Regions from separate parts of the Geodermatophilus sp. URMC 61 genome, predicted to be linked through region 1. Evidence: riboswitches for the same ligand, from Rfam matches in the RefSeq annotation. Region 1 holds a riboswitch; each other region holds the start of a gene.
The links. A riboswitch is a leader RNA that binds a small molecule or an ion and turns the genes downstream of it on or off. The one in region 1 is predicted to bind cyclic di-AMP.
Positions count from the first base shown of each region.

Region 2: another riboswitch for cyclic di-AMP. It lies ahead of ACU610_RS12390 (C40 family peptidase); the one in region 1 lies ahead of ACU610_RS10240 (aggregation-promoting factor C-terminal-like domain-containing protein).
Region 3: another riboswitch for cyclic di-AMP. It lies ahead of ACU610_RS02850 (peptidoglycan DD-metalloendopeptidase family protein); the one in region 1 lies ahead of ACU610_RS10240 (aggregation-promoting factor C-terminal-like domain-containing protein).
Region 4: another riboswitch for cyclic di-AMP. It lies ahead of ACU610_RS09710 (C40 family peptidase); the one in region 1 lies ahead of ACU610_RS10240 (aggregation-promoting factor C-terminal-like domain-containing protein).

Region 1 covers NZ_JBRFHZ010000002.1:2,219,807-2,223,001, reverse strand. Annotated here, with positions in the region: gene ACU610_RS10245 (LLM class flavin-dependent oxidoreductase) at 1-773, opposite strand, end outside; cyclic di-AMP (ydaO/yuaA leader) riboswitch at 976-1,136, shown strand; gene ACU610_RS10240 (aggregation-promoting factor C-terminal-like domain-containing protein) at 1,355-2,176, shown strand; gene ACU610_RS10235 (FmdB family zinc ribbon protein) at 2,314-2,586, opposite strand; gene fmdA (formamidase) at 2,649-3,195, opposite strand, start outside.
Region 2 covers NZ_JBRFHZ010000002.1:2,677,816-2,681,010, forward strand. Annotated here, with positions in the region: gene ACU610_RS12375 (hypothetical protein) at 1-76, opposite strand, end outside; gene ACU610_RS12380 (D-2-hydroxyacid dehydrogenase family protein) at 127-1,083, opposite strand; gene ACU610_RS12385 (hypothetical protein) at 1,155-1,325, opposite strand; cyclic di-AMP (ydaO/yuaA leader) riboswitch at 1,670-1,803, shown strand; gene ACU610_RS12390 (C40 family peptidase) at 1,816-2,346, shown strand; gene ACU610_RS12395 (hypothetical protein) at 2,425-2,793, opposite strand; gene ACU610_RS12400 (hypothetical protein) at 3,011-3,195, shown strand, end outside.
Region 3 covers NZ_JBRFHZ010000002.1:604,706-607,900, forward strand. Annotated here, with positions in the region: gene pstS (phosphate ABC transporter substrate-binding protein PstS) at 1-1,012, opposite strand, end outside; cyclic di-AMP (ydaO/yuaA leader) riboswitch at 1,464-1,630, shown strand; gene ACU610_RS02850 (peptidoglycan DD-metalloendopeptidase family protein) at 1,642-2,847, shown strand; gene ACU610_RS02855 (maleylpyruvate isomerase N-terminal domain-containing protein) at 2,978-3,195, opposite strand, start outside.
Region 4 covers NZ_JBRFHZ010000002.1:2,110,481-2,113,675, forward strand. Annotated here, with positions in the region: gene ACU610_RS09700 (DUF1932 domain-containing protein) at 46-849, opposite strand; gene ACU610_RS09705 (STAS domain-containing protein) at 918-1,259, opposite strand; cyclic di-AMP (ydaO/yuaA leader) riboswitch at 1,647-1,787, shown strand; gene ACU610_RS09710 (C40 family peptidase) at 1,802-2,869, shown strand; gene ACU610_RS09715 (SpoIIE family protein phosphatase) at 2,889-3,195, opposite strand, start outside.

The DNA.
Region 1 (3,195 bases):
GGCCGGAACTCGGCGATCGCGTCCTGGCTGTTCTTCCGCATGAACACCTGCCCGCCCAGGCCGACGATCGCCTGGTCGGCGGCGCCGTGGCCGTGGTGCTCGAAGCGGCGGCGGTAGAACTCCACCATCCGGGCGGTGTGCTCGGCCGGCCAGAAGATGTGGTTGGAGAAGAAGCCGTCGCCGTAGTAGGCGGCCTGCTCGGCGATCTGCGGGGAGCGGATCGAGCCGTGCCACACGAACGGCGCCACCCCGTCCAGCGGCCGCGGGGTCGAGGTGAAGCCCTGCAGCGGCGTGCGGAACTGCCCGGACCAGTCGACGACGTCGGTGTCCCACAGCCGGCGCAGCAGCGCGTAGTTCTCCACCGCGAGCGGCAGGCCGTTGCGGATGTCCTGCCCGAACCACGGGTAGACCGGGCCGGTGTTGCCGCGGCCCATCATCAGGTCGACCCGGCCGCCGGCCAGGTGCTGCAGCATCGCGTAGTCCTCGGCGATCTTCACCGGGTCGTTGGTCGTGATCAGCGTGGTCGCCGTGGACAGCTGCAGCCGCGACGTCTGCGCGGCGATGTAGGCCAGCGTGGTGGTCGGCGAGGAGGAGAAGAACGGCGGGTTGTGGTGCTCGCCCAGGGCGAAGACGTCGAGCCCGACCTCTTCGGCCTTCTTCGCGATGGTGACGATCGCCTGGATCCGCTCGGCCTCGGTGGGCGTGCGGCCGGTGGTGGGATCGGTCGTGATGTCGCTGACCGAGAAGACGCCGAACTGCATGTCGGTCTCCATTGGTTGAGAGTGCAACTACCGGCCGGTGCAACGCATCCGGTCGGTCGGTATTCCCCTCGCCCGCCTCCCTCGGAGGGAGGCGGGCACCGGACTGCGACGTGACTCACGTTCCCGATGTGATCGACGCGATTGTCACGGGACGGTAACGGCCCCTACGGTGGCTCACGTCCGGTCGGTCGTCTCGTCCCCGTTCGGGGAGCCTGGTCGGACGCCGCCGAGTCGTGTCCGCCGCCAGCGGACGCGAGCCGGGGACCCACCGCAGTACTGGGGTGAATCCCGCCCGCGAGCACGAGACGCGGGCCGGTAGGGCTGCTTCCCGCCCGAACCCGTCAGCTAACTCGGTAGGCGGCTCACGGAAGAACGGAGCTCGTCGCATGCCCCGCCCACGGGCCCTCGCGGCTCGCCGGCTCACCCGGCCGCGCGCACCTCGCGCCTCCTCCCCGGCCTGCTGACCCGGCACTCGACCGCGCCCGCCGGCACTCCGCGATCCGCCGACGCCCCCGTAGACCGCGCCGCCCCGGGCTGTCCTCTGCACGGAGGACCGAGCCCGCGCGCCCTCTCGCCACGGAGCCCCCCACCTGATGGACACCAAGCAGTTCCCGGCCGTCCCGGCCACCGACGCCCCCACCGACCGGACCACCCGCCGTCGCCTGCGGCTGCCCGCCCGCGGCCGCCGTCCGGCGATCCTGCTGGCCACCGCCGCCGCCGGCGCGGTCGTCGTCAGCACCGTCATCGGGGCCCAGCCGGCCGCCGAGGCCGAGACCGAGACGGTCCCGGCCTCGATGAGCGTGGCCGAGCAGCTCGGCATCACCGAGGAGTCGGCCCAGCAGCCGCTCGCCGCCCCGGCCGCCACCGAGCTGGCCCCGCTGCAGGACCTCGCCGCCTCCCGCAGCGAGCGCCAGGCCGCCGAGGTACAGGCCGCGCAGGCGCAGGCCGCCGCGGAGCAGGCCGAGCTGGACCGCCAGGCCGCCGAGAAGGCCGCCGCCGAGCAGGCCGCCCGCGAGGCCGCCGAGAAGGCCGCGGCCGAGGCCGCCGCCCGTGAGGCCGCGGAGCGCGAGGCCGCCGAGAAGGCCGCCGCATCGGCTGCGGCCCCCGCCGCGTCGTCCGCCGCGCCGCGGGGCTCCTTCAAGGACTACGCGATGAGCAAGGTCGGCAGCGCCCAGCAGTTCAGCTGCCTGGAGAACCTGTGGGGCAAGGAGAGCGGCTGGAACCCCGACGCGCAGAACCCCAGCAGCACCGCCTACGGCATCCCGCAGTTCCTGAACTCGACCTGGGCCAGCACCGGCATCGCCAAGACGTCGGACGGCTACCGCCAGATCGACGCCGGCCTCATCTACATCGACAGCCGCTACGGCAGCCCGTGCGGCGCCTGGGCGCACTCGCAGTCCACCGGCTGGTACTGAGAGAGGACCCCGTCCTCCCCACCCCTCGCAGGCTCAGGGCGGGACCCGGGACGGGGCCGACGGCCTGCCGGGGCGCGCCGCGCCCGTCCGACGCTACGACCGAGGGGCCGTCCGCACGGGCGGTCCCTCGGTCGTTCTCAGTGGTGGTGCCCGCTCCGTCGGGGGAACCGGCGCCCGGCCGGAGGGCCGGTGACCACCGGTTCACCGCTGCGCGCCCGCTCGACGCGCGCGCGGTCGGCCTTCCCGGCGTCGCGCAGCGGCCCTCTCCATGGCCTGCCGCCTGAGACGGCGTAGACCCGCCGGGCCGGTTGGTCGCAGGAGGGACAGACGGCGGCGTCAGCGACGTCCTGCATGTCCCGTCGCAGGTCGAACGGGCCGCACTGCGGACAGCGGAACTCGTAGAGGGGCACGGGGGCGTCTCCTGCCGGTGCTGAGGGTCCGGGGCGGGGCCGCCGCCCCGGACCGGGATCGGTCAGTCCGCGACCAGCTCGCGACCTCCGCCGGCACCCTCCGGCAGGAGACTCCGGTCGAAGATCGACAACGGGATGCTGAGCGAGACCGCGCTGTTGGGGATGTCCACCACGCCGCCGATCCGGCCGTCGATGGGCGCCGCCCCGAGGAACAGGTACGCCTGCTCGAAGGTCCAGTCCATCGCCGGCATCAGGTAGTTGATGGCGTTGAGGCAGGCTCGGCGGTAGGCGACCGTGGCGTTCATGTAGTAGTTCCGGCCGTCCTCCACGCTGATGCCCTCGAAGGTCAGGTACTCCGAGTAGTTCGGGCCGACCCGGCCGGGCTTGAAGAACGGCATGTCTGTCTTGTACCGCTCCATCCCGCCCTTGATGACGTCGAAGTGCAGGTCGATGAAGCCGGGCATCTCGATGGCGCCGCAGAAGGTGATCTCCCCGTCGCCCTGCGCAAAGTGGAGGTCTCCGATGGAGAACAGCCCACCGGGTACGAAGACCGGCATGTAGACCCGACTCCCGACGCCCAGGTCCTTGATGTCCACGTTCCCCCCGTGC
Region 2 (3,195 bases), 460 kb from region 1:
GCTCGCCGGGGAGGACGTCGTCCTGCGGCTCGTTGACCCCACCGTGGGGACGGCCGGTCATGTTGCCCTCGGTCATCGCTGACCTCCTCGTGTCGGGCCCGGGTCCGTACCCGGGCCCGGCACTGGTCACGCAGGTGCGATGACGCGGACCGGCTCGCCGCGGAGGAAGGCGGCGACGTCGTCCACGGCGTCGCCGTAGAAGACGCGGTAGGTGTCGCGGGTAACGTAGCCCAGGTGCGGGGTGAGCACGGTGCGCGGCGCGCTGCGCAGCGGCGAGGCGGCGGGCAGCGGCTCGCGGTCGTAGACGTCGAGGCCGGCGCCGGCGAGGCGGCCCTGGGACAGCGCCTCGAGCAGCGCGGCCTCGTCGACGACCGGTCCGCGCGAGGTGTTGACCAGGATCGCGGTGCGCTTCACCCGGGCGAGCTCGTCGCGGCCGACCAGACCGCGGGTGCGCTCGGAGAGCACCAGGTGGACGGTGACGACGTCGGCGGTGGCGAACAGCTCGTCCCGGTCGACGCGTCGCACGCCGGCCTCGGCGGCGCGCTCGTCGGAGAGGTTCTGGCTCCAGGCGACGACCTCCATGCCGAAGGCCTGGCCGATGCGGGCGACGCGGGTGCCGAGCCGGCCGAGGCCGACGACGCCGAGCCGGGCGCCGGCGAGGTCGGTGCCGACGGTCCGCTGCCAGCCGCCGGCCCGCACCCCGGCGTCCTCCTCGGGGACGTGCCGGGCCACGGCGAGGATCAGCGCCCAGGTCAGCTCGACCGGGCCGGTGGGGTGGGCGCCGGTGCCGCAGACGGTCACGCCGCGCTCGGCCGCCGCGGCGACGTCGATGGCGGCGTTGCGGGAGCCGGTGGTGACCAGCAGCCGCAGCCGCGGGAGCCGCTCGAGGAGGCCGCGCGGGAACGGGGTGCGCTCGCGCATGGCGACGACGACGTCGAACCCGGCCAGCCGCTCGGCGACGGCGTCCTCGTCGTCGAGGTGGTCGGCGAAGGCGACGACCTCGGCCTGCTCGGGGAGGCGCGACCAGTCGGCGAACTTGCCGGACACGGACTGGAAGTCGTCGAGGACGGCGATGCGCAGCACGGTCCCCGAGCATGGCGGCGACCCCCCACCCGGAGCGAGCGGGGGGTCGCCGTCGGGTCAGCGGCGGGCGCTCAGCGCACCGGACCGCGGCCGTAGCCCCGGCCGCCGCCCTGCTTCTTGTTCTGCTCGCCCATCTTGGCGATGAACTCCTTGATCTTGGCCTGGTTCTGCGGCTTGCGGGCCTCCTGGATGACCTTCGCCGCGATCCCCGAGGCCAGGACCTTCCTCAGCATGCCGGCCATGGTGTTCCTCCTTGGGTCGGTTGGCTCTGGTCGTGCCCGGCGAGGACCCACCCCAACCACGACGACGCCAGAGCTGTCCGCGCATGGGTCTGCACGCTGTGCACAGGCGCTCCGTTGAAAGTGAAACTTTTTCATAACGTTCTGACCAGCACGTTTGCCGCGCGGGCCGACGGCCCGTCAGCGGCGTCCGTGGTGGTCAGCTCGGCGTGTCGCGGTCCGCGCCGAACACCCTGTGGCACCCCGGTCCGTGCTTTGTACAGGGCCGAAGGACCCACCTAGCCTCGGTCGCCGTCCGGAGGGCCCACGTCGCTGACCTTGCGACACCCGCCGGGCGCCGCCGAACCGTGCACTGGTCGATGACCCGTGCGCAGGCCGGGGACCCACCGCAGCACTGGGGTGAAGCGCGACCTCGTCGCGCCGGGCGACTCCCCCGTCCGAACCCGTCAGCTAACCCGGTAGGCGGTCGTGGAGAACAGGAGAACCGTCGTCGATGACGACTGCCCGCACGTCCTTCGCTCGTCGCTCGTTCCGGGGTGTCGCCGTCGCCGCCATCGCCGGCGCCGGGATCACCCTCGCCCCCCTCCCCGCCTCGGCCGCTGTCGGTGGCGCGACCGGTCAGGCCCTCGCGGCGGCCCCGGCTGTCGCCGCGGCCCCGGCCGCCGCGGCCAGCGGCGCCGCCCAGACCGCCGTCAACACCGCGCTCGCCCAGGTGGGTGACCGGTACGTGTACGGCGCCACCGGCCCGAACTCCTTCGACTGCTCGGGGCTGACCACCTTCTCCTACAAGGCGGCCGGCGTCTCCCTCCCGCGCACGTCCAAGGCGCAGTCGACGGTCGGCACCCCGGTGTCCAAGGCGAACCTGCAGCCCGGCGACCTGGTGTTCTTCTACAGCCCGGTCTCGCACGTGGCGATGTACGTCGGCAACGGCCAGATCGTGCACGCGCTCAACTCCAGCAAGCCGGTCCAGGTCATGAACCTCGACTCCATGCCGAGCTACGCGGGCGCCCGCCGGGTCGCCTGACCCGTTCCCACGTCGAGATCGCCGACCGCGCACGGCCACGACGCTGTGGACGGGCGAGATCGGCGATCTCGACGGCGGTCAGCCGCAGGGGTGCGGCGGCTGGTCGGCCGGCTGCAGCGAGAACACCGATGCGGCGTCCTGCGGCCAGGTGCGCAGGAAGAGCAGGCCGTACCGCTCGTTGAGCAGCGCGTCGGGCCCGGTGGTGTCGGCCAGGTCCAGCAGCCGGCCGGTCTCGTGGTTGCGGTAGCGGCGGAGCTCCGCGCCGCAGGCGACGGTGAGCTCGTCGCCCACGGCGCCCATGACGACGACCGGCGTCCAGACATCGTCAGGACTGCTGTCGCAGAGCAGCACGCGGGTGGGCTGGACGGCGTGGCCGGGAGCGTGGCTCGTGCAGAGGGTCGTCCGACTGCTGCGCGCGGCGGTCGGCCCGAGCTCGCGATCGGTCACGGCGTCCTCCTGTCCCGCGGTGCCCCCCGGCGGTGCTGCACCGGCCGGGGACAGTGCAGCACCGGGACGTTCCGGTGCGCGCGCCGGAGACACCGTCGTCCCCCGGTCGCGTGGGTGACGACGGAGCCCGGTGACGCAGCGTCGTCAGCGGCGAGCCGGGCACCGTCCCCGGCGGTCGCTGTGCGACTCCCCCGCTCGGTCCGGTTAGGTCGGTGACGTGGACAGGCGCACGCTGCTGCTGGGGGACTGGACCCCGTGGATCAGGGACGGCATCGACGTCCTCCGGCTGGTCATCCTCGCCGGGGCCGTGGTGTACGCGGCGGACGGGCAGTGGGGGTCGGCTGCGCTGCTGGCCGCACTGGGCAGCATCACCCTCGTCGCACGGGCGGTGAACCTGCCCCG
Region 3 (3,195 bases), 1.6 Mb from region 1:
CCGCGTCCTGCCCCTCCTCGCTGGTCACGTAGGTCATGAAGTCCGCGACCAGGTCGGCGGTCGGCTGGTCCTCGTAGGCCATGCAGCCCAGGTGGTAGCTGACCAGCACGATGGGGTAGCTGCCGGACGCGGCCGTCGTCCGCTCCAGCTCCAGGGCGAAGTCGTACGGACCGCGGCCGGGCAGCGGCGCGGACCCTTCCACGACGGCGGCCGCGGCCTCCGGCGTGGGCGCGACGAACTCGCTCCCGACGCCGATCCGGGCCACGCCCAGGTCGCCGGCCTGGGAGAGGTCGGCGTAACCGACGGTCCCCTCGCCGCCGGCCACGGCGGCCACCACCCCGGAGTTGCCCTGGGCCGACTCGCCGCCCTCCACGGGCCATTCGCCGTCCGGCTCGAACGGCCAGGCCTCGGGCGCGGCGGCGGCCAGGTACTCCGTGAAGTTCTCGGTCGTCCCCGACTCGTCGGAACGGTTGACGGGGGTGATCGGCAGGCCCGGCAGCGCGACGCCGGGGTTGTCCGCGGCGATCGCGGGGTCGTCCCAGCGGGCGATCTGCCGGGCGAAGACCCCGGCCAGGACCGTGGGGGAGAGGTGCAGCTCCGCCACCCCCGGGAGGTTGTGCACCACCGCGATCGGCGAGATGTAGTTCGGCAGCTCGAACACCTCGCCGCCGCAACGCTCCCGTGCCGCGACGAGCTCCTCCTCGTCCAGCGGCGCGTCGGAGCCGGCGAAGTCGATGCCGCCGGCGACGAACTGCTCGCGGCCACCGCCGGAGCCGACCGGGTCGTAGTCCACGGTGACGCCCGGCTGCACGGCCGAGTACCCGGCGGTCCACCCCTGCATCGCCGCCTGCTGGCTGCTCGCCCCGGCGCCCACGAGTGCGCCGCTGAGGTCACCGGCGGCCACCGCGCCCTGGCCGCGCTCGTTCGGGGGCACGTACTGCGACAGCGCCACCGCCACACCGGCCACCGCGGCGACCCCGACGGCTGCGGCGACCTTCCTCCGGGCCGACACCCGCGTCCTCCCGCCATCCGGCCCCGCGCGCTCCGCGCCGGGCGTCCGGACACGACCCTAGGCGTCGCTCCCGGCCCCCACCGATCGGCACCCGGGGCGCCGTTACACGGGTTCCGTCTCCGCCGCCGAGGCCTGTGGACGACGCCCGGGCAGCGTCCACAGCCCCCCGATCGGAGTAGTGCGTGGCCGACATCACAGCAGACACGGGGTGTGAGAGCAGGTTCGGGCGGCAAACCGCGGAACTCCGGCGTTTCTGCTGGTCACCTCGCGCGTCACGACGGCACCACCGGTCACTGCACGGCGGTCGCGTGCTGACACCGCGTAGTGGAGGCGGTGCCCTGGCGGCAAGGCGGCGCGTCGGCTCCGTTACCCGATCGTGACCCGAGGCTCCGATCCGTGTAGGTTCCCCGACGGCCTTGCCGGGCTCAGCTCCTCGGGAACCGAGGGCCTCGGCACGGCTCCGCCGAACCGCCGACGTCCCGATCCGGGGCCGAGGTGGACCGGGGACCCACCGAACTCCTGGGGTGAGTCCTGCCTGCGCAGGGGGTGCGCAGGCAGGTAGGGCGCCGTCCGGCCCGAACCCGTCAGCTAACTCGGTAGGCGGTCGCGAGGATGGGAGAACTGTCGCCTTGGCGACCCTGCACCGCCTGAACACCGTGGTCCGCTGCGCCACGTCACCCCGCAGCCGCACGCGCGCGCCGCGCCGCGCCGTCGTCGTCGCCGCCGCGGTGGCCGGGCTCCTGGCCGGCACCCCCGTCGTCGCCGGCGCCGCGCCCGCACCCGCCGCCTCGGAGCAGGCGTCCCTCGAGGAGCAGGTCAAGGCCATCGAGGAGCAGGTCAAGGCGGCCGAGGAGCAGCTGCAGCGGATGACCGTCGAGGCGGAGGCCGCCGCCGACGCCGCGCTCGTCGCCCGCGCCCAGTTGGCCCAGGGCCAGGCCGAGGCCGAGCGGACCGCCGCCGAGCTCGCCGTCGCCCAGGCCGACGTCGTGGCGGCGAAGGAGGACATCGCCGCGCTCGGCCGCGAGGCCTACATGGGCGCCGAGGAGCGCTACGGCGACCTCGAGCTCATCCTCGACGCGCAGAGCCCGACCGAGCTGCTGCAGCAGGCCGCGACCATGGAGCAGCTCGGCGACCACCGCGCCGAGCGGCTGCAGGAGTTCCTCACCGTCCAGGCGCGGGTCGAGGAGGCGGACCGCGCTGCCCGCGCCGCCGTCGCGCAGCTCGGCGAGCTCGCCCGCAAGGCCGACGAGGCCGAGCGGGCCGCCAACGAGCACCTCGCTCGCGCCCAGGCCGACTACGACGCCCGTGCGGCGGAGAAGGCCCGTCTCGACGGGGAGCTGCGCCTGGCCGGAGAGCGGCTGCTCGCCTCGCAGGGCGCCGCCGACCCGGTCGCCGCGTGGAGCGCCCGCCAGTCACTGGCCAGCTCCGCCGACGTCTCCGGCATGCCGACCGCCGGCCGGATGACCTCCTGCTACGGCCCGCGGTGGGGGACCATGCACCAGGGCATCGACATCGCCGCCCCCATCGGCACCCCGATCTACGTGCCCGAGGACGGCGTCGTCCTGCAGGCCGGCGCGGCCAGCGGCTTCGGTCAGGCCGTGTACGTGCAGCACGGTGACGGGCAGATCACCCTCTACGGGCACGTGAACCAGTTCTACGTCGGCGCCGGCCAGGTCGTGAAGGCCGGGGACCACATCGCCGACGTGGGCAACAAGGGCCAGTCCACCGGGCCGCACCTGCACTTCGAGGTGCACCAGGGCGGGCTCTACGCCAGCCGGGTCAACCCGATGCCGTGGCTCCAGGCGCACGGCATCGCGCGGGGCGGCGCCTGCTGAAGAAGGACCCCGTCCTCCCCATCCCTCGCACGCTCGGGGCGGGACCCGAGAGGGGGCCGGGCGGGACGTTGGAGCGGGGCCTCACCGACGCGGCCGCCGGGGGAGTGCTCCTCCGGCGGCCGCGTCCGGTCTACCGCCGTCCGCGCAGCCGGCCGAGCAGGCCGCCCACACCGCCGAGGGTCTGCGCCGCCAGCGCCAGGATCGGGCCGCCCGGGATGCCCGGCGCCGACTGCACGATCGGCGCCAGGGCCAGCAGGCCGCCCAGCTCGTGCACGCGCAGCCGTCGCCGGGCCAGTGCCGCCACCGGGTTGACCCGGCCCGAGGCGGCCTCCAGGAGCAGGTCCGCCG
Region 4 (3,195 bases), 110 kb from region 1:
GCCGCCCGGACCCGCGCTGTGCGTTCGCTGGACGCCTGCCGCCGGTCAGGACCCGCCGCCGTCCTCGCCTGGGGTCGCCTCGTCGGCCAGGGCCGCCAGCTGGTCCCGCGCGGCGGCGGCCACCCGGGCCGGCACGCCCAGGTCGGCCAGCTGCTGGGCGGCGGCCGCCATCTCCGCGGTCCGGCGGCGGGCGTGCTCGCGGGACGTGGTCAGGAACACCTCGAGGTCGGTGGCGGCGAAGCGGTCCAGCTCCGCGGCGATGTCGCGCCGCAGCCAGTCGCCGACCCCGGCCGCCTCCGCGCCCTGCACCGCCTCCACCACGGCGGCGGCCACGCCCTTCCAGAAGACGCTGCGCAACAGCTTGCGGGAGATCGCCGCACCCGCCGGACCGTCGAGCACGTCCACGGTCACGCCGAACCCGGCCAGCACCTGCGCGTACCTGCGGGCGCCGTCCCCGGACACCAGCATCGGGGTGCGCAGCCCGCGCCCGGGGACGGTCCCCAGCAGCGCCACGTCGGCCACCGGGACACCCCGGTCGGCGAGGGTCGCGGCGAGGTCCCGCTTCACGCGGGGCGCGGCGGTGTTGAGGTCGGCCCAGATCGCCCCGGGCTGCAGCCGGGGCAGGGCGTTGCGCAGCGCGACGGGCGCGTCGGCGGCGCTGTTCACGCTGAGCACCAGGTCGGCGTCCGCGACCGCCGCGGCCTCGTCGGTGCGCGGCAGCACCCCGGGTGGCGGAGCCACCCGGGGGTCGTAGCCCCGCACGTCGGCACCGAGAGCGACCAGGTCGCGGGCGATCTCCGCCCCGGCCTCCCCCAGTCCCAGCAGCGCGATCGCCGGCGGTCGGTCCACGGTCCCCACCTCCTGCGGCCCCCGGCGGGCCGCCCCGGCGGACTGTAGGCCGGGACCGGTGCGGCCGGTCAGCCGCGGCCGTCGTCCGCGAGGACGAAGAGCACCGAGATGCCGGCCAGGTCGAGCACCTTGCGGAACCGCGGGGACGCCGACCGGAGCACCGCCGGCCGCCCGTCGCGCGCCGCGGACTGCGCCCACCGCACCAGCAGCGACAGCCCCGTGGAGTCGATGTAACCGACGGAGGCGACCTGCACGGCCACCAGCTCGCGCTCGTCGAGGCCGTCGGCGCGCATCCGCCGCACGAGGGGTTCGTCGACGTCGCCGATCAGGTGCAGGACCGGGCCGGCGCCCTCCTGCACCACCCGGTAGGAGCCGCTCGGCGGCTCGGACCCGGAGCTCAGGTGGTGCACGCCCCCACTGTGACCGCGCCCGTCCCCAGCGACAAGCAGGACCCGAGCAGTGTCACCGGACCGTCACTGCACGGGCCTCCGGGGGGCAGCCGGAGAGCGCGGACCCCCTCGACCGGAGGTCCGGCAGCACGTGGTGGACCAGCTCGGACGGGATCGCGAGCACCGACCCGTCGTCGGCGGGCCGCTGCGGGTCGACGGTGGCTACCGGTGCCGTCAGGACGCAGTGTGCGCGGACCGGTCACCGTGGGTCATCCCGACCCGGGGTGTCCGACCGCGCCCGTACCGCGGTTTGTCACGCCGAGGTCACGGACCTACCGTTCCGGCCGTCCGACCGGGTCGTCCGCCACTCCCCCGTGGCGACCGGGCGGACGCCGCCGAACCCCGTACCGGCCCGTCTCGCCGGATCGGGGGCCGGGGACCCACCGCAGCACCGGGGTGAAGCGCCACCCGGCCGCCAGGCCGGGCAGCGCCGGGCGTCTTCCCGCCCGAACCCGTCAGCTAACTCGGTAGGCGGCCGTGGAAGGAAGGACAGACCCGCCTCCATGGCGAGTGCACCCACCCCTGCCCGCCGTGCGGTCCCCCGCATCGTGATCGGCCTGATCGCCGCCGGCGGCCTCACGCTCACGACCGTCCCCGCCGCCGCCAGTCCCGAGGACCCCGAGACCTCCGCCGAGGCCGCCGCGCTCGTCGCCGAGCGGGCCCACGACCTCGAGGTCGTCACCGAGCGGTTCAACGAGGCGCGCGAGCAGTTGCGCGCCACCCAGGACGCCGCCGCGCAGGCCGCCCGGGACGTCGCCGCCGCCGAGGCTGCCCTGGCCGCGGCGCGCGAGCAGGTCCGCGCCGTCGCCCGCGGCGCCTGGACCGGCGACCGGCTGACCACGCTCTCGGCGGTGCTCACCGCCGACTCCCCCGACGAGCTGCTCGACCGGGTCGGCACGCTCCAGGCGATCGCCGACCACACCAACGGTGTCCTCGGCGGCGCGGTGCAGGCCACGGACTCCGCCGCCGCGGCGCGCAGCGCGGCCGAGCGCACCGCGGCCGAGGCCGCCGCGCTGCTGGACCGGGTCGCCGCCCAGCAGGCCGACCTCGACCGGCAGGTCGCCACCTTCCAGGCCGTGTACGACCGGCTGGCGGCCGAGGAGCAGCGGGCCGCCCGCGAGGCCGCGGAGCGGCACACGGCCGAGGAGGCCGCGGCCGCGCAGCAGCAGGCCGCAGCGGCGGTGGCCCCGACCCCGGCGCCGCGGGTGGCGGCGGCCGGCGGCGCCGCGGCGACCGCCGTCGACACCGCCCTGGCACAACTCGGCGACCCCTACGTGTGGGCCGCCGCCGGGCCAGACGCCTTCGACTGCTCGGGCCTGGTGCAGTACGCCTACGCCGCCGCCGGCGTGCGCCTGCCGCACTCCAGCCGGATGCAGGCGCAGACGGGGACGCCGGTGTCGCGGTCGCAGCTGCAGCCCGGCGACCTGGTGTTCTTCTACAGCCCGGTCAGCCACGTCGGCATCTACGTCGGCGACGAGCAGATGGTGCACGCCTCGACCTCCGGCCAGCCGGTCGAGGTCGCCTCGATCGACTCGATGGGCGGCTACAACAGCGCCCGCCGGATCGGCTGAGGCCCGGGCGGCGCCTCCGTCAGCCGGCGGGGGTGCCGCCCTCCTGGACCGCGCCGTCCTGCGCGGAACAGCGCACGGCGACGATCGCGACGTCGTCCTCCGGCCGGGGCCCGACGATCCGCTCGATGAGCGCGTCGCACAGCCGGTCGACCGGGACCGGACCCAGCTCGCGCACCGCGGCCACCAGCCGGTCGGTGCCCTCGTCGATGCCGGTGCGGCCCTGCTCGACCAGCCCGTCGGTGTAGAAGAGCAGCGTGTCGCCCGCACCGACCTCCGCCACGGCGTCGCTGCGGGGCGCGGTCGACTCCGCACCGAGCAGCGTCTGC